Regions from separate parts of the Nitrospirillum guaranorum genome, predicted to be linked through region 2. Evidence: riboswitches for the same ligand, from Rfam matches in the RefSeq annotation. Region 2 holds a riboswitch; each other region holds the start of a gene.
What was found. Region 2 has a riboswitch for S-adenosylmethionine ahead of UAJ10_RS04795 (hypothetical protein). Riboswitches for the same ligand answer to the same signal wherever they lie in the genome.
Positions count from the first base shown of each region.

Region 1 (7,830 bases), on a different contig from region 2:
GAGGTGCCGACCCTGCTGATGATCCTGATCGTCATCCTGGTCATCGTCCGGCCGTTCTGACCGTCCGTGACGGTCACGGGCCTGTTAGCGCCCCGTTCAAGTTCCAGCCCGGACATAGGATATTTAGTCCTAGATCGAATGAGCCCTGGGATCCGGGTCTTTTTGCTTTGACTTGGGCTCAGGTCCTGTACTAATCGTGGAACAGGTCAAGGCCCGTAACGTCGGGATGATTTCGAGTCGCCCCGTCATCCGGGCGCCTGACTCGTGAGGCATCCCCGCCCCCCTCCCCGGGATGGGCGCAGCGAGGCCAATTTCCCCGAACTTCCCCTCCCGGTGTCGCCGTCCTTTTTCCCCGGTGATGCCATCCTTCCACCCTATACACCCTATTCCATGAGTCCGGGCCGGCGGCCAAGCCGTCGTCATCGTTCCCGGGGCTCTCGACAGGACGAAGATGAATCTCCAAGAGTTAAAGGCCAAGTCGCCCGCCGAGCTGCTGGCGTTCGCGGAAGAGCTGCAGATCGAGAACGCGGGCACCCTGCGCAAGCAGGACATGATGTTCGCCATCCTGAAGCAGCTGGCCGAAAACGACGTCCCCATCTTCGGCGAAGGCGTGCTGGAGGTTCTGCAGGACGGCTTCGGCTTCCTGCGCTCGCCCGAGAGCAACTACCTGCCGGGTCCCGACGACATTTACGTCAGCCCCAGCCAGGTGCGCCGCTTCGGCCTGCGCACCGGTGACACGGTGGAAGGCCAGATCCGCTCGCCCAAGGATGGTGAGCGCTATTTCGCCTTGCTGAAGGTCGGCTCGATCAACTTCGACCATCCGGACAAGGTGCGTCACCGCATCAACTTCGACAACCTGACCCCGCTTTATCCGGAAGAGCGGCTGAAGCTGGAAATCGAGGATCCGGTCCGCAACAAGAAGGACATGACCACCCGGGTCATCGACCTGGTGGCCCCGCTGGGCAAAGGCCAGCGCGCCCTGATCGTGGCGCCGCCCCGCACCGGCAAGACGGTGATGTTGCAGAACATCGCCCACTCCATCGCCACCAACCACCCCGAGGTCTACCTCATCGTCCTGCTGATCGATGAGCGTCCGGAAGAAGTGACCGACATGGCCCGCTCCGTCCGGGGCGAGGTCATCAGCTCCACCTTCGACGAGCCGGCCACCCGCCATGTGCAGGTGACGGAGATGGTGCTGGAAAAGGCCAAGCGCCTGGTCGAGCACAAGCGCGATGTCGTCATCCTGCTGGACAGCATCACCCGTCTGGCGCGCGCCTACAACACGGTGGTGCCGTCCTCGGGCAAGGTGCTGACCGGCGGTGTGGACGCCAACGCCCTGCAGCGACCCAAGCGCTTTTTCGGTGCCGCCCGCAACATCGAGGAAGGCGGCAGCCTGACCATCATCGCCACCGCGCTGATCGACACCGGCTCGCGCATGGACGAGGTGATCTTCGAAGAGTTCAAGGGCACCGGTAACTCGGAAATCGTCCTGGACCGCAAACTGTCGGACAAGCGCGTCTTCCCGGCCATCGACATCCAGAAGTCGGGCACCCGCAAGGAAGAGCTGTTGGTGGAAAAGGGCACCATGGCCAAGATGTGGATCCTGACGCCGCATTTTGAACCCGATGGGTGCCACCGACGCGGTGGAATTCCTGATCGACAAGCTCAAGCAGAGCAAGCAGAACTCCGAATTCTTCGAGAGCATGAACCAGTAAGAAGAATTCGAGTATCGATATCAAGGGCGCCATTGCTATGCGGTGGCGCCCTTTTTATTGTCAGTAAAAACACTGTTTTGGAAATGAACCAGGCATTAACCAAGATCCACGGTTTTCCGTGGTTTCATCGGCTTAATTGAGAACTGGTCACATTCAATTACGTCACACCAGAAATTTCTGCTTGCGCAACCCTTGCCGACGCTGAAAAAAGGTTCAAATATCACGGGTTATTGGTCTATCCTTTTGGATAGAGCAACCGCCGGGGGTCGTCTCACATGCGCTTACTGATTGCCGATGACCATGGTCTGGTGCGCGACGCGTTGTCTTCCCACATCGAAAGACAGGCGCCGGGCGCGGTCGTCGTGGGGGCCGCCAGCGTGGATGAGGCCGTCGTCGCCCTGCGCCAGGACAAGGCCATCGACCTGCTGATCCTGGATCTGCGCATGCCGGGGATGAACGGGTTGGACGGGCTGCAGCGCGTGCGCACCGAATTCCCCCTGCTGAAGGTGGCGCTGATGTCGGGCTTGGCCCGGCCGGATGAGATCCGGGGCGCCTTCACCCGGGGTGCCGTCGGTTTCCTGCCCAAGACCCTGAGCGCCACGGAACTCCTGTCCGCCATCCAGACCATGCTGGCGGGTGAACGGTTCATCCCGGCCGACGTCAACACCGCCGACACCGCCGATGGCGCCAGCTTCACCCGGCGTGAGCGCGAGGTGCTGGACTATCTGCTGCAGGGCCGCTCCAACAAGGAGATCGCGCGCTCGCTGGAACTGGAAGAAGTGACGGTGAAGCTGCACGTCCGGGGCATCTGCCGCAAGCTGGGCGCCAAGAACCGCACCCAGGCGGTGATGCGCGCGGTGGAGATGGGTATTGCCAGCTGACGGCAAAGGGGATGCCGAGGGCCGGGTGGTTCCCGCCACCTTCCTGCATGACCTCAACAACCTGCTGACTGCCATCCACGGCTATTCCAGCCTGCTGGCGGCGGATCTGCCGGCTGGCGGGCAGGAACAAGACTTCGCCGCCCGCATCCTGGCCGCAGCGGAAGAGGCGCGGCAACTGGTGGCCAAGGTGCCCCGCACGCGCCCCGTCTCCACCCTCCGGGTTCTGCTGGTCGGCGGCGCGCTGGCCCGCCTGGCGGGCGCGCTGGAGACCCTGGGACTGGAGGTGACGCTCGCCGCCTCGGCACGCGAGGCGCAGGGCGCGCTGAAGGCCAGCACCAGCGACTGGGACGTGGTGGCCGGCTCGGCTGAATCCCTGTCCGGCCTGGGCGTCCTTGGCTTGCCCCTGGCGGCCGTGCCCGCCGGCGCCGACGCCGTGACGGTGGACGCCCTGATTCGCGCGGCGCGCGGCTGAAAGCCCAAAAGAAAACCGCCCGGGCATGGGCGCCGGGCGGCTTTTCCTGATCAAGGCTCGACCTTGGGATCAGGCCTGGGCCATGTCTTCCGGCTTCTCCGACGCCAGCACCTGGCGGCGATAGAGGTCCACGAAATCCAGGGGCTGCAGCATCAGCGGCGGGAAGCCGCCATCGCGCACGGCGTCCGACACGATGGACCGGGCGAAGGGGAACAGCAGGCGCGGCGCCTCGATCAGCAGCACGGCGCGGGTCTGGTCCAGCGGCATGGGCGGCATGGAGAAGATGCCGGCGTAGGACAGCTCGACGATGAAGGCGGTGCGGCCCTCGTGGCTGGCCTCGGCACGGATGTTCAGCGCCACCTCGTGCACGTTCTCCGCCACGTTGCGGGCCTGCACGTCGACCTGCAGGTCGACCTTCGGCTGCTGGGCGTTCATCAGGCTGGCCGGGGCGTTGGGGTTCTCGAACGACAGATCCCGAACGTACTGGGCATTGACCACCAGCGGCAGCATGCCGGCGCCCTCAGTGGCGGTGGCGCCATTGCCGCCATTAGCGGCGCCGTTCAGGCTGGTCTCATCGGACATAGGTCTGGGACTCCCGGTAAAAGCAAATCAGCTATTCCGCAGAAGCGGACTGACGCGCGCGGGACTAGCACGGAAGCGTCCGGCCGGCAACCAGCCATTACGGCCGCCGGCGTCGGGTGGGCGGCGGCCCTCGGTAAAACCAGCAGACCTTCCCACCGTTCCCCATCCCATCCCGCGTATTGTCGCGATGACAAGGTGACCGTTGACGCTGCCCGCCGGCCCGGCCTACAACCAAAGCCCGTGGTGATTTGCTGACCGGCTTGCAGACCACGTTAAACAAGCTGCTAAAAGGTCGGGCCGTACATAAGGTACACCGACCACATTGCACCGTGCCGGTCGCGGTTGCCTTATGATCGGAGTGACGGCCATGGGCCAGACGCCTGACAATTCCAATCCCCCGGCCACCCTGCGCCCCCGCACCCAACTGGTGCATGGCGGCACCCGCCGCAGCGGTTTCGAGGAAACCTCCGAAGCCTTGTTCCTGACCTCGGGCTTCATCTACGCCAGTGCCGAGGAGGCCGAGGCCGCGTTCGTCAACGACGGCTCGCGCTTCGTCTATTCCCGCTTCCGCAATCCCACCGTGGCCATGCTGGAGGAACGGCTGGCCGGCTACGAGGGGTTCGCCCGCTGTATCGCCACGGCCAGCGGCATGGCCGCCGTCAACCTGGCGGTCATGGGCCTGCTGAAGGCCGGCGACCGGGTGGTGGCGCCGCACGCGCTGTTCGGCTCCTGCCTCTACATCATCAAGGATTTGGCGCCGCGCTACGGCATCCAGTGCACCCTGGTTGAGGGGACTGACCTGAAGCAGTGGGAAGAGGCGCTGTCCACCCCGGCCACCGTCGTCTTCCTGGAAAGCCCCAGCAACCCCACCATGCAGGTGGTGGACGTGGCCGCCGTGGCCGACCTGGCCCACAAGGCCGGCGCCCGCGTGGTGGTCGACAACGTCTTCGCCACCCCGGTGCTGCAGCGGCCCAAGGACATGGGCGCCGACGTGGTCGTCTATTCGGCCACCAAGCATATCGATGGCCAGGGCCGCTGCCTGGGCGGCGCCGTGCTGTGCGATGACGAGGTGGCGGCCCTGATCTCCCCCGTCCTGCGCCATACCGGCCCGTCCATGAGCCCCTTCAACGCCTGGGTGCTGCTGAAGGGGCTGGAGACGCTGGAGCTGCGCGTGAATGCCCAGGCGGCCTCCGCCTTGGCGCTGGCCCAATTCCTGGAAAGCCACCCGGCGGTGGAGACGGTGCTGTACCCCGGCCTCCCCAGCCATCCGCAGCATGACCTGGCCATGCGGCAGATGAAGGCCGGCGGCACCCTGGTCACCTTCGACGTCAAGGGCGGGAAGGAGGCGGCGTTCCGCCTGCTGAACGCATTGAAGATCATCAAGATCTCCAACAACCTGGGCGACGCCAAGAGCCTGATCACGCACAACGCCACCACCACCCACCAGCGCCTGACCGATGAGGAAAAGGCCAAGGTGGGCATCAGCCCCGGCACCCTGCGCTTTTCCGTGGGGCTGGAGGACGCGGACGATCTGCGCGACGATTTGGCCGCCGGTCTGGCCGCCGCTGCCGGCTAAATCACCATCACTACAGGTGTGGGCGGCGGCGCGGACTTGACCCCGCGCCGCCGCGACATCGGCCGGGCTGTCCTCTACCCCGGTAGCGCCTTAGACTTTGGATCGAGGGCTGGCGCCCACTTCCTTTATGGACGCGACGAAGCGTTTCCCATAATGTTGCAGCGCACTATCGCGGCGCAACATAAGGGAGCGCTCACCATGCCGGATCGGCATATCCCTTACCCCACCGCCCCGCGTCCGGCCAAAAGGGCGGGCAAGGGGCGCATCGGCATGGTCATTCCCGGCACGCCGGAGGCCATGCACCTGAAGCGGGCCCAGGTGGAACTGGACCGGGTGGCGACCCGGGTGCACGAGACCGCCTTCGCCTCCGCCCATACCATCACCGCGCGCCTGGGCCTGCTGGCCCAGACCGGTGGCGATCCGGTGGCGCTGGGCACCAATCCCGAATTCGAACGCATGGGCCGCGAAAAGGTGGAGGCCTTCACGGACTCGGCCCTGGCCCTGGTGGGGGGCATGCGCGCTTTCCACGATGCTTGGTGGCGTTGGCGCGACCATCAGGTCGACGCGCTGGGCGAATTCGCCCGCGCCGCCTGGTCGTCCTGGCATCCCGGGGATTGGGTGACGGCGGAGCGCCGCCTGGTCACCTCCACCCTGCGCGCCGCCACAGGGGCCTTCACCCGCTTCAGCCACGCCACCAGCCGCCTGGGCGGCCTGGGCCTGGCGCCCATCCACCGTGCCGCCTCAGCCAACGCCCGCCGTTTGTCGCTGGTGCCGCGCCTGCTGCCGCGCCGGGGCATGGAGGGGGCGGGATAAACCGGCGTGAAGCGCGGGCCCGATGACAGGGAGGGGCGCGCGTCAGGATCAAGTCAGCGTGAAGCCTGAAAACGGAACAACAAAATCCGGAAGGCGGCCATGGGACATATGGGCAGGGATGGGTCCGCCGGCGCATCGGGAGCCGATGACGCCGCGGTGATGGACGACAAAGCGGGTACGCCGGGAAAAGAGTCCCCAGGAAAAGAGTCAGGGGGTAAACGGTTAGCGAGGGCGTCGGGCCGCGCATGGGGTGATGCGTGGGAAAAAGTTTGTGCCATACTCCCGGTCCGTCCCGGGACCCGCGGTGCTGGTGCCCCGACCCTGGATGGTGCCCGCCCGGCCGGCTCGAAACGCCGGGCCTTGCCAGAGATCCGCCGCGCCATGTCCCCTGCCGCCAAAACCACCCCGACCCCGCTGGATGAAACCGCCTTGCCGGAGGCGCTGCCCACGGCCGAGGTGCTGACCACCCGCATGGCCAACCTGGCGGATGGCGACCTGCGGCCGGACGCCCTGCGCGCCGGCATCCTGGCCCTGATGCGGCAGACCCTGGACCAGGGCCGCGCCCTCATCCGCCGCCGGCTGGAGAATGGCGGCCGGGGAGAGGTCTGCCTGCGCGAGGCCACGGCCTTGACCGACGCCATCGTCGTGTCGCTGGCCGACTTCGCCCTGCACCGCGTCTTCCCCACCGCCGGTCCGACGCGCGGTGAACACTTCGCCGTGGTGGCCACTGGCGGCTATGGCCGCAAGGAGATGGCGCCCTTCTCGGACGTCGACCTGCTGTTCCTGCTGCCCTACAAGCGCACGCCGCGTATCGAGCAGGTGGTGGAATACGTCCTCTACCTGCTGTGGGACATGGGGCTGAAGGTCGGCCACGCCGTGCGGTCGGTGGATGAATGCGTGCGCCAGGCCCTGGGCGACATCACCATCCGCACCAGCCTGCTGGAGGCCCGCTTCCTCTATGGCGACGACAAGCTGTTCGCGGAATTCCGTAAGCGCTTCACCAAGGAGGTGGTGGCCAACACCGGCCCCGCCTTCATCGAGGCCAAGCTGGCCGAGCGCGACAGTCGCCACCTGAAGTTCTGCGACAGCCGCTATGTGCTGGAGCCCAACGTGAAGGAGGGCAAGGGCGGCCTGCGCGACCTGCAGACCCTGTTCTGGATCGCCAAGTACGTCTATCAGGTCGACAAGGTGAAGGACCTGGTGGCCAACGGCGTGCTGCTGGCCGAGGAGGCGCAGCGCTTCGCCAAGGCGCAGAACTTCCTGTGGACCTGCCGCTGCCACCTGCACTACCTGACCGGCCGGGGCGAGGACCGCCTGACCTTCGACGTGCAGGGCGAGATGGCGCGGCGCCTGGGTTACACCGACCACGCCGGCACCAGCGACGTCGAACGCTTCATGAAGCACTACTTCCTGATGGCCAAGGACGTGGGCGACCTGACCCGCATCCTCTGCGCCACCCTGGAACAGGAAAGCCAGCGGCCGCCCCGCTTCGCCTTCCTGCGGCGCGTGAAGCCCAGCGAGCTGGAAGGCTTCGTCATCGACAACGGCCGCCTCAGCATCCGGGACGAGCGGCATTTCCGCGACAAGCCGGTGGACATGGTGCGCCTGTTCCGCGTGGCGCAGTGGCATAACCTGGACATACATCCCAAGGCGCTGCGCGCGCTGGCGCGCTCCATTTCCGCCCTGGGGCCCAAGGTGCGCAACGACCCGGAGGCCAACCGGCTGTTCCTGGAAATCCTGGGCTCGCGCAAGGATCCCGAGGTCACGCTGCGCCGCATGAACGAGGCCGGG
Region 1 covers NZ_JAYEES010000003.1:565,679-573,508, forward strand. Annotated here, with positions in the region: gene hemJ (protoporphyrinogen oxidase HemJ) at 1-60, shown strand, start outside; partial or broken gene rho (transcription termination factor Rho) at 452-1,715, shown strand; gene UAJ10_RS11525 (response regulator) at 1,991-2,596, shown strand; gene UAJ10_RS11530 (hypothetical protein) at 2,586-3,068, shown strand; gene secB (protein-export chaperone SecB) at 3,138-3,650, opposite strand; SAM riboswitch at 3,881-3,958, shown strand; gene metZ (O-succinylhomoserine sulfhydrylase) at 4,018-5,226, shown strand; gene UAJ10_RS11545 (hypothetical protein) at 5,425-6,039, shown strand; gene UAJ10_RS11550 ([protein-PII] uridylyltransferase) at 6,421-7,830, shown strand, end outside.
Region 1: another riboswitch for S-adenosylmethionine. It lies ahead of metZ (O-succinylhomoserine sulfhydrylase); the one in region 2 lies ahead of UAJ10_RS04795 (hypothetical protein).

Region 2 (7,830 bases):
TCCGAACCCCTGCGGTTTCAAAGCCGGGCGGCCGACCGCTTCGCCGACCTGTCGGCCTGGATGCTGGGCAACCTGGACCGCGATTTGTCGGTGGAGGAGCTGGCGACGCGGGTGAACCTCAGCCCCCGGCAGTTCCGGCGCCGCTTCACCGCCGCCCTGGGCCGCCCCCCAGCCGACTATGTCGCCGACCTGCGCCTGGGCGAGGCATGCCGCCGCCTGGTGCAGCCGGGCGTGAGCGTGGAGACGCTGGCCGCCGCCATCGGCTTCCGCAGCGCCGACGCGTTCCGCCGGGCTTTCCGCCAACGCTACGGCGTGTCCCCCAGCCAATATCAGGCGCATTTCTCACCGGCCGGCAGCAGCTGAGCCGTCCCATCCAACCCTGAACCACCGGAGGGCCCCATGGCCTGGTTTTCCCCTGCCCGCCGCCTCGCGGCGGCGATGCCCCTGCTTTGCCTGCTGATCACCCCCGCCATCGATGCCGGCGCCGCGGACGGCCCCCCCGCCCCCTTCGTTCCGCAATTCGACAAGGACGACCGCCTGACCTTCCCCGCCGACTACCGGGAATGGGTCTATGTCACCACCGGCATCGACATGGCCTATGGCCCGGCCATGCGCATGGGCCATTCCATGTTCGACAACGTCTTCGTGAACCGTGAGGCCTACCTGGCCTTCAAACAGACGGGCACCTGGCCGGAGAAGACCACCTTTGTGCTGGAGGTGCGCGGGGCGGCGGACAAAGGCTCCATCAACAAGTCCGGCCATTTCCAGACGCCGGAGGTCATGGGGCTGGAGGTCCACGTGAAAGATTCCGCCCGCTTCCACGACGACGGCTGGGGCTTCTATTCCTTCGACGCGGGCAAGGCGGCGCCCCCGCCGGCGGAGCAGTTGCCGGTGGAGCAGAGCTGCTACAGCTGCCATCGGGAGCACGGCGCGGTGAACACTACTTTCGTGCAATTCTATCCGACCCTGAGCCCCATCGCCGAAGCCAAGAAGACCTTCAGCGCCGCGTATCTGGCCGAAAATCACTAGGCGGCGCCTACTGCCAGCCGGTGTGACCCCGGGCCGGGCCGCCCTTTCGGGACCGTTGTGACGTATTCTGACACGGCGCCGTTGCCGTCGTGTCGGGGATGGACTATCAGTGCGCTTCGGCAGATAAAAGCGCGGTCATGAAGCCCGGCCTGATCCCCCCCCTGGACCCGTCCCTTTCCGATGCCCCGCCGGCGGCGGCGGGAGGTTCGCCGCCATCCCGCACGGCGGCCCGGCCCCAGGACGGCACCCGGGAACGGCTGATCGACCAGGCGCACACCCTGCTGGCGCAGGGCGGGCTGAAGGCGCTGAGCGTCCGCAACCTGGCCGCCGCCGCCGGCCTGTCCACCAGCGCCGTCCCCTATCACCTGGGCGACAAGGACAGCCTGACCCAGGCCGTGTTCCTGGCCGCGGCGGAGCGTGACCGGCAAGCGTGGGCACAGTTCCGCGTGTCGTTGGGCGATGGCGGCCTGCCCGTCCACGCCCTGGCCGACGCGCTGGTGGTGCAGGCGCTGGACCTGTCGTCCCGCCAGGGCACCATCGAGCTGGTGTGGTATGAGTTGATCCATCAAGCCCGCCATACCCCCGCCCTGCGCCCCATCCTGACGCAGTGGTATGAGGAGCGCCGGGGCCGTTATCGCGACCTGTTCGCGCTGGCCGGCCTGCCCACCCATATCGCCGACATCATGACCCACTATCTGGTGGGCGACCGGTCCACCTTGCTGGTGGCTGGCGGCGCGTCGGGCTTCGCCCTGTCGGTGGTGGAGAACATCCGCCAACTGTGCGACCCGGAAGAAGGCCGCGGCGCCTTATGGTATGGGCGTCTGCGTCGTCCCGGCGGTGCGGGCGATGACGCCGGGGAGCCGGTGGGAGAGACGGAGCGGCGCATCGTCGCCGCCGCCGTCGCCACCATCATCGACCAGGGCGTGGCCGCCGTGACCCATCGCGCGGTGGCGCAGCGGGCGGGCGTCTCCCTCTCCTCCACCACCTACTACTTCCGCTCACGCGGCGACATCATCCGGCGCGCCTTCCAGTTCATCCATGAGGAGTTGCGCCGCGAAATCCCGACGGTGCATCGCGAGCCGCCGCCGCTGGGCATCTTCCTGCGGGCCGTCGCCGACCACATGCTGACGCCGGTGGAAGGCGGACGCATCGCCGGCCGCAACACCACCCACGCCATGGGTGACTTCGCCCTGGAATCCTGCCGCGACGCCACGCTGGTGCCGCTGTACCTGGCCTTCCGCCAGGATCGCGGCTCGCGCATCCGCGCGGCGTTGGACTACGTGGTGGGCCTCCAGGCCTCCCTCTCCCCCTTCCAGGCGCAGATCGTGTCCACCTGGATGCAAGGGCGCGCGCAGATCCTGCACGCCATGGACGACCCGCCCGATGTCGACGGCTACGCCGCCGAGATGATGGTGCTGATGCGCTATCTGCAGCCGGCGATGCCGAAGACCTGACCCAAACCTGGCGTCAAAAAGCCAGGCGTCCAAGGTGGCGGCCGGCCAGCACCCAGGCACGGGCGGCGGCGAGCCGTTCACCGTCCAGAACCCGCCGCAAATGGGTCACCCGGCGCACATGCTGCCGGCTTTCCAGCACCGTGTAGATATGGGTGTACAGGCCGTGGCGACGGTGGACGACGGCGTAGGTGCGGGCGACGCAGTCCGGCACGCCGGCAAGGGGCATGCGCTCTTCCCGCAGCAGGTGCACGGTGTCGCCCGGATGGCTGGCGATGCCCGGGGCCGTATCCAGGACAGGGCCTCGCGAAGCCTCTTCCTCTTGCGTAACGGTGGCGGGCGTATCGAGCGGGAAAGCGGCGGGAATATGCACGGAAGGTCCACTCCAAACGGAACGGACCCGGCATGACGCGACCATACGCTGCGACCCACTTGGTTGCCGCCGCCCGGAAAACCGGGGGCCGCCACATCTCCGCGTAAACGCGGAAACCACCTTGCCTGGGTTGGCAGGTTGGTGCGGGACGCCGGTCCCGCTCCTGATGCAACAGTGCCGGCACGAATACCGGCGGCTTGTGGATACGCCCAACCGTCAGGCCTGGCAAGCGGCCAATTGGGCATGGCTGGCCCAGTCATCCGGCGTCCAGTGCGGCGCCAGCACCAGGGCGCGCCCCGTGGCGACGATCTCGCCGTCGCGCCCGCTGTCGTGGATACGGCAGACCGTGGCCAAATCCACCAGCCGCTTTTCAGGCCGCAGGCGGATGATGGCCACGGTGGCGGACAGCGCCGCATCCAAGGGCACGCGGCGCCAGAACACCGTGTCTTGCTTGAGGTAGTTGGTGCCCGGCCCCGGCAGGCGGACGCCCAGCAGGAAGGAGAAGAGGCTCAGCACCAGCGGCTCGCGCAGGCGATGGCCGGTCAGGCGCTCGTAAAGCGCCAAATCCTGGTCGGCGTAAAGGCGGGTGATGTGGGCGGCGGCACCCGGCGGCGGCTCGTGCCAGTCCCTATCCGGCGCCAGCGGGGCCAGGGTGGCCACCCCGTCGCACACCGCCTGGCCATCCACCTGCCGCTGGGCCAGCAGGCGCACATGGGCGCCGTCCTGAGGGTCGGCGCGGAAGGTCAGCGCCTCGTCCGCGTAGGCCGGGGCCGGGAAGGTCACGGCGAGGCGGGCCAGGGGCTGCCCCGGCCGCGCATCGGCGGCCAGGCCGCGCAGCAGTGCGCATAGCAGCGCACCATGCGCCACGGTGCGGCCGAAGCGTGTGCGGGCGGCGTGGCCGGGGTCGACATGGATGGGGTTGTCATCGCCCGACAACCGGGCGAAGGCGTGGAAATCGTCCTGGGTCAGGGCGCGGCTGAGGATCACGAGGCCAGATCCAGGCCCGGCGGTGGCACCAGGCGGTGCTTCTGGATCTTGCCGGCGGCGGTGCGGGGAAAATCCTCCACCAGCACGAAGCGGCGCGGCACCTTGTACCCGGCCAATAGCCCGCGGCAATGCCTGGCCAGGCTGTCGACGTCGGTACCGGGCTGGGCGCGGACGTGGGCATGCCCCACCTCCCCCCACACGGGATCGGGCACGGCCACCACGGCCACCTCCAGCACGCCGGGATGACGCAGCAGGGCGTTCTCCACCTCCACCGGATAGACGTTCTCCCCGCCCGAGATGAACATCTCCTTCAACCGCCCCACGGGGTAGTAGTAGCCGTCTCCGTCCTGGCGCACCAAGTCGCCGGTACGCAGCCAACCGTCCGGCGAAAAGGCGGCGGCGGTGGCCGCCGGCTGGCGCCAATAGCCAGGCGTGACCGCGGCGCCCTTGACCCAGACCTCGCCCACTTGACCAGGCGGCACGTCCCGCCCGGCCCCGTCCACCACGCGCACCCGGCACAGGATCTGCGGCTTGCCGATGGATCCCAGCTTGGCGGCGGCCCCGGCCGGGTCGTTCAGGAACAGGGTGGGACCCGTCTCCGTCATGCCCATGCCATTGCACACGAGGGCGCCGCGCTCGACAAACCGGCGGGCCAACGCATCCTCCAGCGGGGCGCCGCCGCAGGCCCAGCGCCGCACGGCGCCCAGGTCGGTGGTCCTGAATCGGGGATGCAGCGCCAGTTGGCGATAGACCGCCGGCACGCCGAAGAAGGTGGTGATGCGGCCCTGGGTGATCAGGTCCAGCACGGCGCCGGCATCGAATTGCGACTGCACCAGCACCTCGCCCCCCGCCATCAGCAGCGGCAGGGTGTGCAGGTTAATGCCGGCGGTATGGAACAGCGGCAGGTAGTTCAGGGTGCGGTCGTCCTCCGACAAATCCACGCCCTGGCGCAGGTTGACGTAGTTCGCCATGGCCATGCCGTAGGTGTAGAGCACGGCCTTGGGCTCCCCCGTCGTGCCGGAGGTGTAAAGCAGATACCAGACGTCATCGGCCGGCCAGACCTCGCGGGACGGCAACGGCGGCTGCTTCGCCACCAGAGCTTCGAAGTCATCGTCCAGATCGACAAGGGCCGGCCCAGCGGCCAGGGCCTGGGCCGTGGCCCGATCCTCGCCCCCATGGAACAGCAGCCGGGGTTGGCAATCGGCCAGCACGGGGGCCAGTTCCGCCGCCGGCATGCGCCAATTCAGCGGCACCAGCAGGCAGCCCAGCTTGGCGCAGGCGAACAGCAGCGTGAAGAAATCCGGCCGGTTGCGGCACAGCACCGCCACCCGGTCGCCGGGTTCGGCGCCCAGGGCGGCCAGCAGGCCGGCGGCACGCGCGGCGCGGTCGTCCAGGCCGGCATAGGTCAGCGCCACGCCGGCCCCCTCGCCGGCAGTGAGGTCCACCAGGGCCCTGCGGTCCGGCGACAACCGGGCGCGCTGCGCCGTCAGGTCGAACAGATCCCACATGGTTTGGCGCCGGGCGCCCCGCTCCCTCGTCGTTCCGGTTCAGAAATGATCCAGTCAACTTAAGGCTTGGTCAATTACGGCTTCAGGCCCCGGGCGATGAAGTCCGCCGCCTCCGCCGCGACCTCCGCCGCCGGGCGGTCGTCGCCCCAGACGGCATAGCGCTGGCCGATGAAGACACTGACGCCGATCAAGGCCCAGGCCCGCACCTCCACGTCGCCCTCGCGTATCTCCCCCCGTTTCTTGGCCGACTCCAAATTGTTGATATAGCCGTCGGCGAACACCTGATAGTAGCGCCGGTAGGCATCCTCGGCAACGAACTGCGCCTCCATCACGATGCGGTAGAGGTTGCGATGGGCGCGCACGAACTCGATGAACGCCTCCAGGCCCAGGCGCTCCGCCGTCAGTCGGTCAGGCGCGTGGGCCACCCGCTCCGCGATCCAGCGGCGGGTCAGCGCGCCCATATCCTCCACCAGCGCCCGGAACAGCGATTCCTTGCTGTCGAAGTAGGTGTAGAAGGTGCCCAAGGCCACGGCGGCGCGTTGGGTGATGCCGCTCACCGACGCCTCGTGGAAGCCGCGCTCACCGAATTCCAGGGCGGCGGCGTCCAGCAGCTTGCGCAGGGTGCGCTTTCCCCGTTCGGTGCGCGGTGTCTTGTCGGCGGACGATTCCCCAGGCGCCGCCTCGGCCTCAGGCCCCTCGCCCACACCGCCCCGCGTCATGGCATCGGTTTCGCCATCGCCGGCGGCCCGCTTCGCCGCCTCGGGTGAACGCGCCATGCCTCAACCTCCCTCTCTCGTTTTCTAGAACTTGAACGTTGACTCAACTTTCATCTTACGGCAAGCATGACGGCGGGAGGATGATCCGCCGACGCTACCGTCGGTGGATACCACGAAGCGCGGAAAACACCGATGCACGAACTGGGGCGACAGGCCGGGGCCCGGCCACGCGGGGCGGACTCATGCCCGCTGATACCGGCCGGCGGCGGCCTAGTGGCCCACCGCCTGGCCGGCGAGGGGCGTCCCCTGGTGCTGCTGCACGGCTGGGCCACCCACGGCGGCTTCTTCGCCCCGCAAGTCACCGGGCTGGCCGCGTCGTTTCAAGTGCTGGCGCCCGACCTGCCCGGCCATGGTGGCACGCCCGGCGCCCACCCCACCGTGCGGGGGCAGGCGGACGCGCTGCGCACCCTGCTGGCCGCCTTGGACCTGCGCGGCGCCGTCCTGGTGGGCTGGTCCATGGGGGCCATGGTCGCCTGGCGCGCGCTGCTGGAGGGCGCGGGGGACCGCGTCGCTGGCCTGGTGGTGGTGGATATGAGCCCGCGCCTGTGCAACGACGCCGGCTGGCCCTGGGGCCTGCGGGGGGCCGTTCAGGCGCGCGGGCCCCAGGCCGCGCGTTTGCTGGCCACGGACTGGGCGGCGTTCGCGCCCCGCATCGCGCGGCGCATCTTCGCCGCCGGCAGCCCGCACACCGACCTGCGCCGCTGGGTGGAGGAAGAGGTCGCGCGGTGCGATGCCGAGGCCATGGCCGCCCTATGGCTGGACCTGCTGGCCCAGGATTTCCGGGCCGACCTGGGCCGGCTGGACCTGCCCACGCTGATCCTGCGCGGGGGCTTGAGCCAACTCTATCCCGCCGACACGGCCGACTGGCTGGGGACGGCCCTGCCCCAGGCGCGGCAGGTGACCTTCGCCGCCTCCGGCCACGCGCCGCACCTGGAGGAGCCGGAACGCTTCAACGAGATCATCACCGGCTTCGCCGCCGGCCTGCCGCCCTGATGGGCTGGGTGGGGAACGGCGATCAACGGGCGAAAGAACGGGCCCATGAACGGGGCCATGGACGGGAGGACAAAGGGAATGAGCAAGGCTGCACGCTGGTTGTTGGGCGTCTCGGTCGCGGGTCTGGTGCTGGGGGATACGGCATGGGCGCAACAGGCCGCCGATCCCGCCACGGACGGCGACGTGCTGCAGGAGGTGGTGGTGACGGCCCGCCGCCGGGCGGAAAACCTGAAGGACGTGCCGGTGGCGGTCACCGCCATTTCCGCCGACCAGTTGCAGGCCCAGGGCTCCGTCAACCTGACCGACCTGGAATACAAGTCGCCCAACACCACGGTGCAGGTGGCGCGCGGCTCCAACTCCACCCTCATCGCCTTCATCCGCGGCGTGGGCCAGCAGGACCCGCTGTGGGGCTTCGAGCCCGGCGTGGGCCTGTATGTCGATGACGTCTACGTCGCCCGCCCACAGGGCGCCGTGCTGGACATCTACGACGTCAGCCGCATCGAGGTGCTGCGCGGGCCGCAGGGCACGTTGTACGGCCGCAACACCATCGGCGGCGCCATCAAGTACGTGACCCGCGACATGACCGACCAGCCCACCGCCAACGCGCGGGTGGAGTTCGGCAGTTATAACGAGCACAACGTCATCTTGTCAGGCAGCACGCCGCTCAGCGAGAAGTTCGCCATTGGCGGCGCCGTCGCCATCTACCGCCACGA
Region 2 covers NZ_JAYEES010000001.1:1,177,524-1,185,353, forward strand. Annotated here, with positions in the region: gene UAJ10_RS04780 (GlxA family transcriptional regulator) at 1-363, shown strand, start outside; gene UAJ10_RS04785 (cytochrome P460 family protein) at 400-1,029, shown strand; gene UAJ10_RS04790 (TetR/AcrR family transcriptional regulator) at 1,167-2,483, shown strand; gene UAJ10_RS04795 (hypothetical protein) at 2,497-2,853, opposite strand; SAM-I-IV-variant riboswitch at 2,903-3,028, opposite strand; gene UAJ10_RS04800 (MaoC family dehydratase) at 3,070-3,840, opposite strand; gene UAJ10_RS04805 (AMP-binding protein) at 3,837-5,348, opposite strand; gene UAJ10_RS04810 (TetR/AcrR family transcriptional regulator) at 5,423-6,124, opposite strand; gene UAJ10_RS04815 (alpha/beta fold hydrolase) at 6,338-7,117, shown strand; gene UAJ10_RS04820 (TonB-dependent receptor) at 7,196-7,830, shown strand, end outside.

Region 3 (7,830 bases), on a different contig from region 2:
AAGACTAGAGCCATATCATGGCTTCAACGTGATCATACATATCCGCACATTCCCTTCCAGAGACGCCGACATATACGAAAGATAGATCATGAGTACTTGGGAACGTCCTCAGTCTTAATGTGTCGTTAAGCACCAGCGCGGCAGGTTGACGCAACCCTTCCGGGGTACGTCGTGTAGGAGATTTTCGATGATCCGCTGGTTCGCCAACCTGAAACTGATCGTGAAGCTGGCCATTCCCCTGTGCCTGATCGCGGTTGTCGCCGTGTCCATCGTCACCATGGCCAACAACGGCCTGAACCAGCTGAATAACGCCATCACCCACGTCATTGATGTCGACGCGACCCGCCAAGCGCTGGCGCTGGAGACGCAGAGCCTGCTCAACGGCGCCACCGTGGACGCCAAGAACATGATCCTGATGGACAGCGGCTCCGACAAATTCGAGAGGACCTACCGCGACAAAGTCGCGAAGGCCGAGGCCAACATCGACAAGCTGACCAGCTTGGCGGATACGGCGGAACGGCGCGCCATCAACGTGGACCTGAAGCGGCTGCTGGACGCCTACATCGCCGCCAACGAACCGGCCGTCGAGGCCGCACGGCGCAATGACGACGCCACCGCCGCCAAGATTTCCATGGGATCCGCGCGGGACGCCCGCGTCGCGATGATGGACGCACTGCAGAAGCGGGTTGACGCCGATGGTGGGGCCATGGCCAAGGCCAAGGTGGATACCGACGTGCTCGCCGATGACGTCAGCACCATGCTGATGACATTGGCCGTCACCGGCCTGGTCGCCAGCTTTGGCCTGATGGCCGCCATCGTCATCTTCCTGACCGTGCGTCCCATCAGCCGCGTGACCGGCGCCATGACCGCCATCGCCGGTGGCCAGCTGGAAACCGAGGTTCACGGCGCCGACCGCACGGACGAGGTGGGCACCCTGGCCCAGGCGCTGCTGGTGTTCAAGGACAACGCCCTGGCCGTGCGCCGGCTGGAAATGGAGCAGGCGGAGGCGAAGGCCCGGGCGGATATGGAAAAGCGCCAGGCCATGGAGCGCCTGGCCGGCGATTTCGAACGCACGGTCATGGGCGTGGTGGACGGCGTGACCGCCTCCTCCACCGAGATGCAACAGGCCGCCCAGTCGCTGTCGACCACGGCGGAACAGACCTCGCGCCAGGTGACGTCGGCCGCCAGCGCGGTGGAGCAGGCCTCGCAAAGCGTGCACACGGTGGCCGCCGCGGCGGAGGAGCTGAGCGCCTCGATCAACGAGATCGGGCAGCAGGTGGCGCGGTCCACCGCCATCGCTGGCGAGGCGGTGGATGAGGCGGGACGCACCCAGGCCAAGGTGGAATCGCTGGTGCAGGCCGCCAACCGCATCGGCGAGGTCATGACCCTGATCTCCACCATCGCCGGACAGACCAACCTGCTGGCGCTGAACGCCACCATCGAGGCGGCGCGCGCCGGCGACGCCGGCAAGGGCTTCGCGGTCGTGGCCAGCGAAGTGAAGAGCCTGGCCAACCAGACGGCCAAGGCGACGGAGGATATCGGCGCCCAGATCGCCGCCATCCAGGCGGCCACCGGGGACGCCGCCAGTTCCATCGGCGCCATCACCGGCACCATCACCCGCATCAACGAGATCGCCAGCGCCATCGCCTCGGCGGTGGAGGAGCAGGGTGCGGCGACGCGGGAGATCGCGAGCAACGTCCAGCAGGCGGCGACGGGCACGTCCGAGATCGCGTCCAACATCGCCGGCGTCACCCAGGCCGCGACCCACACCGGCGGCGCCGCCACCCAGATGCTGGGCACGGCCGGACGCCTGTCGACCGATGCGAGCGCCCTGCGTGCCCAGGTGGATGGCTTCCTGTCGGTGCTGCGCGCCGGCTGAAACGGCGCGTCGGCAACCAGATCGCGCGGGAAAAGGCCGGCCGACGCCGGCCCTTTCCCCATGCGGTCAGGGCTGGTTGGCGCTGCCCAGATTGCTGACGGCCATGTCCAGTTCACCCAGGTCGACGGCCGCCATCTCGACCACGACATAGGAGGCGGGCGGGAAACGGACCATCAGCTTGTTGCGGAAGTCGCGGGGACCGGCGGCGTAGCCGTGGACGACGCGGGCGCCGCTCTTGCCGCCGCCCAGGCCCGTCACCAGGCTGATCCGCGCCTCGAACAGGGTGTCGCCCTGCGACCACGCCTGGGAGAACAGGTTCAGGTGGCGCGGGATGACCTGCTGCAGCGTACCGCGCCGGGCCTCGACGTCGCGGGCGCGGGTGGCGATCTCCTCCAACTCCCCATCCAGGTCCTGCAGGGCGGTGCGCAGCTCCCCTTCCTGCAGGCGGGCCTGGCGCAGGCTGGCGGCGGCCTTGTTGCGCTCCTCCACCGCGGCGCTCACCCGCCGCTCGGTCTTGCGCACCTCGGTGATCAGCCGTTTCAGTGACCAGGCCATGATGGCGCCGCCCACCGCCATGGCGCAGACGTGGGCGGGGTTGGGGTTGGCGTAGGCTTCGGCCAGGGCGTCGGACAGCATCATGGCAACACTCTCCTCAGCCCGGCCGCACAACGCCGCGCTGGGCACCGGGGGCGCCGGAGCCCTGGACCTGCCGCACGTTGGTGACGCTGTAGCCGTCGGCCAGCGCGAATTCCTGCTGCAAGGCGGTGCGGGCCTCCATCTCCGTCCGGGCCCAAACGCGGGCGCGGTGCAGATGACGCCATAGCGGGCAGATCGATTCCATGCCCGCGACCACGCCGTTGGTCAGCGCGCTGTTGCTGATGTCGGCGGAATAAAGCGCCAAGCCGCTGGCCGAGGGGCCGCCCAAGTCGTGCCACACCTCCACCCGCCGCCGCTCGAACTCCTCACATTCCTTTTCCAAGCGCTGGAGGGTGCTGGTCTCGCGAAAGCGCAGGGCGATGCGCGCGTCGCGCACCCGGGCGGTGTCGCGGTTGGCCGCCGCCACCTTTTCCGCCGTGCGCCGGATCTGCTCGATTTCCTTTTTCACCTTCGCGTGGCGGGCGATCATCTCATAGACGTCGTTGATGACCAGGCGCAGCAGTTCCAGCAGCAACACCCCCGCCAGGATGGCGCCCACGATGGTTATGATCACCAGATCCGGTTTCTCGAAGTGCACCAGGGCCTCGGCAGTCGGGGAATGAACGGTCGCGCTATCGCATGGAAGTCCACTTCAAGGTTGTACGGTCAATTGATGGTTAACGGGCCCTAAATCCGAAATTTTAAATAAAATCTTCCGTATAGGGCCCGTCACGGCGGGTGAGGAGGAACTTACGCGGCCGCGCGGGCCAAATCCCGGATGTCGGCCACCAGCTGCTCCACCCGATCCGACTGGGTATCCCAGGCGAACATGAAGCGGGCGCCACCGCCGATGAAGGTGTAGAAGCGCCAGCCGCGCGCCCGCAGGCCGTCCAGCACCGCCGCCGGCGCCGTCAGGAACACGGCGTTGGCCTGGACCGGGAATAGGGGTGCCACGCCCGGCACCCCCGCGAGGCCCGCCGCCAACCGCTGGGCCCCGGCATTGGCATGGGCGGCGTTGCGCAGCCAGGCGCCGTTCTCCAGCATGCGCACCCAGGGGGCGGACAGGAAGCGCATCTTGGACGCCAGCTGGCCCGCCTGCTTGCAGCGGTAGTCGAAATCCTCGGCCAGGGCCCGGTCGAAGAACAGGATGGCCTCGCCCACCGCCATGCCGTTCTTGGTGCCGCCGAAACACAGCACGTCCACCCCCGCCCGCCAGGTCATCTCCGCGGGGGAACAGCCCAGGCTGGCGCAGGCGTTGGCGAAGCGGGCGCCATCCATGTGCAGGCGCAGGCCCAGGTCGCGGCAGACGGCGGAGATGGCGCGGATCTCATCCAGGCTGTAGACCTGCCCGGTCTCCGTCGGCTGGGTGATGGTGATGGCACGGGGCTTGGGGAAATGGATGTCCGACCGGCCGGTGGCCAGCGCCCGGATGGCGTCGGGCGTCAGCTTGCCGTCCGCCGTCTGGGCCACCAACAGCTTGGACCCGTTGGAGAAGAACTCCGGCGCGCCGCATTCATCCGTCTCCACGTGGGCGGAGGCCGAGCAGATGACGCTGTGGTAGGACTGGCAGAGCGAGGCCAGGGCCAGCGAGTTGGCGGCGGTGCCGTTGAAGGCGAAGAACACGTCGCAGGGGGTGCCGAACAGCTGGCGGAAGGCGTCGGCGGCCTTCGCCGTCCATACATCCTCGCCATAAGCGGCGGCGTGGCCGCTGTTGGCCTCCGCCATGGCGGCCCAAGCCTCCGGGCAGACACCAGAATAATTGTCGCTGGCGAATTGCTGGGCGGCGAACTGCTGGGCGGCGAATTGGGCGGGTAGCGTATCGGTGGTCATGGGGAACGCAGCCTTCATGGTCTCAAGTCCGGACCAAGAGCGAAACGGACTCACGTGGCTGCTTCCCGTTCATTGCCGGATCGGCCACATCCTTCCCCTTTGGGGGAAGCGCCACCTTGCCGGGTAGAGCAGGTTGGCGTTGAGCGTCAGCTCAACTCTTGATGCACGGGCAGAGGGATAGCCGCTGGCGGCCGCGGGCGCAAGCCCCCAGAGGCGGCGGCGGCGGCATGGGTGATCTTCGGCGCGGCCTCAGCCGCTGGCGGCCGGGGCGGGGGTCAGGCCCATGCCGCGCGGCATGCCCTGCATGGCGGCGGGCGGGCGCACCGGCAGCGGCTTGGGGCCGGTGGAGGAGCCGGCGGAAACGGGTGTTTCCCCCACCGCGCCAACGCCCACCCCGTCGCTTCCCATCACGCCGCCGCCCATCAAGTCACCCCCCATCAAGTCACTAAGGGCCTCATCCTCCGCCGGCGGTTCCACCGTCGCGGCGCCGGCACCGTCGACGGCGGGCCCCTCGTCACCCAACGAGATGGGAAGGACGCTGCTGATGGTGTAGCCGCCCTCGTTCGCCAACCGGTTGGTGACCAACGCGCGGAAGTCGGCCTCGGTGGGGGCGTAGCCGTGCACCACCCCGGCCTCGGCCATGCCGCCCACGGTGCGGCCCACGTGGCGGGGCGCCACCACGCTGCGCAGATGCGCCTCGTACAGGTGATCACCCTGGGCCCACTCCAGGGAGACCAGGTTCAACGGCCGGGGCGTGGCCTGGCGCAGCACCGCCATGCGGTTCTGCACCTCCTCCGTCCGGCGCGCGATCTCGCGCAGCGCCTCCTCCCCCTCCTCCAGCGCCTGGAGCAGTTGCTCCTCCTGCTGGCGGGCGACGCGCAGGTCGGCAGCGGCCTCGTTCTTCTCGTCCACCGTGGCGGCGATGCGCCGCTCCGTCTCGCGGATCTTGAACAGGATGCGGCGGACGGAGAAGGCCAGGAAGGCCCCACCGATGGCCAGGATGATGAAGACCATGAAGTTGAGGTTGCTGTAGCCGCCCGTCATCAGCGCACCATGCGCCGGTGCGGTCGCACCAGGCAGGACTGCGCCGCCGACCGGCCGGCGGCCGCCGCCTCCGCCACCGCCTTGAAGCCCTGGGCGGCGCGCAAATTGTTGACGCTGAAGCCATCCTTGGGACTGAAGGCCAGCAGCAGGCGGGAACGGGCCTGGCGCTCATTCCCCGCCCATACCCGGACGCGGTGGGTGTAGCGCCAGATGGGGCAGATTTCCTCCATCCCCGCCGCCGCCCGTTCCATCAGGCTGCGGTTGTTCAGGTCCGCCAGATAGAGCTGGTCGTCCAGCGTGGCGTCGCCCACCTCGTGCCACACTTCCACCCGCCGCCGCTCCAGTTCCTCCCGCTCCTGCTCCATGCGGTGCAGGATGGTGTTGAGGCGGAAGCGCTCGGCATTGCGCCGGTCGCGCAGGGCGGCGTTGGCCCGGTTGGTGGCCCACAAGTTTTCCGTGGTGCGGCGGGTCTGCTGGATCTCGTACTTGATGCGACGGTATTTCGCCGCCCATTCGTAGATGTCCACGATCACCAGGCGCAGCACTTCCAGCAGCGCGATGGCGGCCACAACGGCGCCCGCGACCGACAGCACCACCAGATCCGACTGCGCGACCTGCACGGGGACCTACCCTGACTTACCTCTCCCGCTCATACCCGAAGGATACAGCCTAAGGCCGTAGGCGGCCCGCCCAAATTACCCGCCTAAGTCATCAGGACAGGCCCCCTGTCCAACCGGGGAGGGCAGATGGGCAGCAATGGCCGCAGGCGCTGGCCCGATGCCCTTCCGCCCCGCTGGGAAAGGGGGGTTGGCGCCGCGCCACCCCCTCCCCTATCCTGGCCGTCAACCATAATTCCAACGGAACCCGCCCCATGGACAGCCGCCTCGACACGGCCACGCCCCACGCCATCCACCTTCGCGACCACGCCCCGCCGGCCTGGCTGATCGATACCGTGGACCTGCATGTCGATTTGCGGGAAGAGGCGGCCACCATCCGTTCCACCCTGGCGGTGCGGCGGAACCCGGCCTCGGGGAACACCACCGCCACGCTGGACCTGGACGGCCAGGAACTGGAACTGCTGGCCGTGCGGGTGGACAACCGCCTGCTGGGGCCCGACGATTACACCCTGACGCCGGACCGGCTGACCCTGGCCGGCCTGGCCGACCACGCCACGGTGGAGATCACCACCCGCACCCGGCCGCAGGACAACACGGCGCTGGAGGGGCTGTACAAGTCCTCCGGCAACTACTGCACCCAGTGCGAGGCGGAAGGCTTCCGCAAGATCACCTATTTCCTGGACCGCCCGGACGTGATGGCCCGCTACACCACCACCATCGAGGCGGAGCGGGCGCGCTATCCCGTGCTGCTGTCCAACGGCAACCTGACGGCCAGCGGCGACAGCGCGACCGAGGCCGGGCGCCACTGGGCGCGGTGGGAGGATCCCTGGCCCAAGCCCTGCTACCTGTTCGCGCTGGTGGCCGGCAACCTGGTGCACATCGAGGACCGCTTCACCACCCGCTCGGGCCGCGAGGTGGCCCTGCGCATCTATGTCGAGCCGGGGAACGAGGCCAAGTGCGGCCACGCCATGGAGTCGCTGAAGAAGTCCATGAAGTGGGATGAGGACGTCTACGGCCTGGAATACGACCTGGACATCTTCAACATCGTCGCCGTGTCCGACTTCAACATGGGGGCGATGGAGAACAAGAGCCTGAACGTCTTCAACACCAAGTACATCCTGGCCCAGCCGGAGACGGCCACCGATACCGACTTCCTCGGGATCGAGACGGTGGTGGCGCACGAGTATTTCCATAATTGGACGGGCAATCGCGTCACCTGCCGCGACTGGTTCCAGCTGAGCCTGAAGGAAGGCCTGACCGTCTTCCGCGACCAGGAATTCTCCGCCGACATGAACTCCGCGCCGGTGAAACGCATCCAGGACGTGCAGCGCCTGCGCCAGGTGCAGTTCAACGAGGACGCCGGCCCCACCGCCCATTCCGTGCGGCCGGAAAGCTATATCGAGATCAGCAACTTCTACACGCCCACCGTCTATGAGAAGGGGGCGGAGGTGCTGCGCATGTACCGCACCCTGCTGGGCCATGCGGGGTATCGCAAGGGCATCGACCTGTACTTCGCCCGCCACGACGGCCAGGCGGTGACGACGGACGACTTCCTGGCCGCCATGGTTGAGGCCAACGGCCAAAAGCCCACCGATCCGCTGTGGGCGCAGTTCCAGCGCTGGTATTCCCAGGCCGGCACGCCGGTGGTGTCGGGCGAAGGCCGACACGATGCCGCCGCCGGCACCTACACCCTGACCCTGCGCCAAACGGTGCCGGCGACGCCGGGCCAGCCGGACAAGCTGCCCCAGGTCATCCCCGTGGCCCTGGGCCTGGTGGGCCCGGACGGCACGGATTTGCCCCTCACCCTCCAGGGTGAAACCGAAA
Region 3 covers NZ_JAYEES010000003.1:2,641,303-2,649,132, forward strand. Annotated here, with positions in the region: gene UAJ10_RS21115 (methyl-accepting chemotaxis protein) at 188-1,879, shown strand; gene UAJ10_RS21120 (hypothetical protein) at 1,946-2,518, opposite strand; gene UAJ10_RS21125 (hypothetical protein) at 2,532-3,089, opposite strand; gene UAJ10_RS21130 (threonine aldolase family protein) at 3,266-4,345, opposite strand; SAM-I-IV-variant riboswitch at 4,404-4,515, opposite strand; gene UAJ10_RS21135 (hypothetical protein) at 4,595-5,389, opposite strand; gene UAJ10_RS21140 (hypothetical protein) at 5,389-6,009, opposite strand; gene pepN (aminopeptidase N) at 6,261-7,830, shown strand, end outside.
Region 3: another riboswitch for S-adenosylmethionine. It lies ahead of UAJ10_RS21130 (threonine aldolase family protein); the one in region 2 lies ahead of UAJ10_RS04795 (hypothetical protein).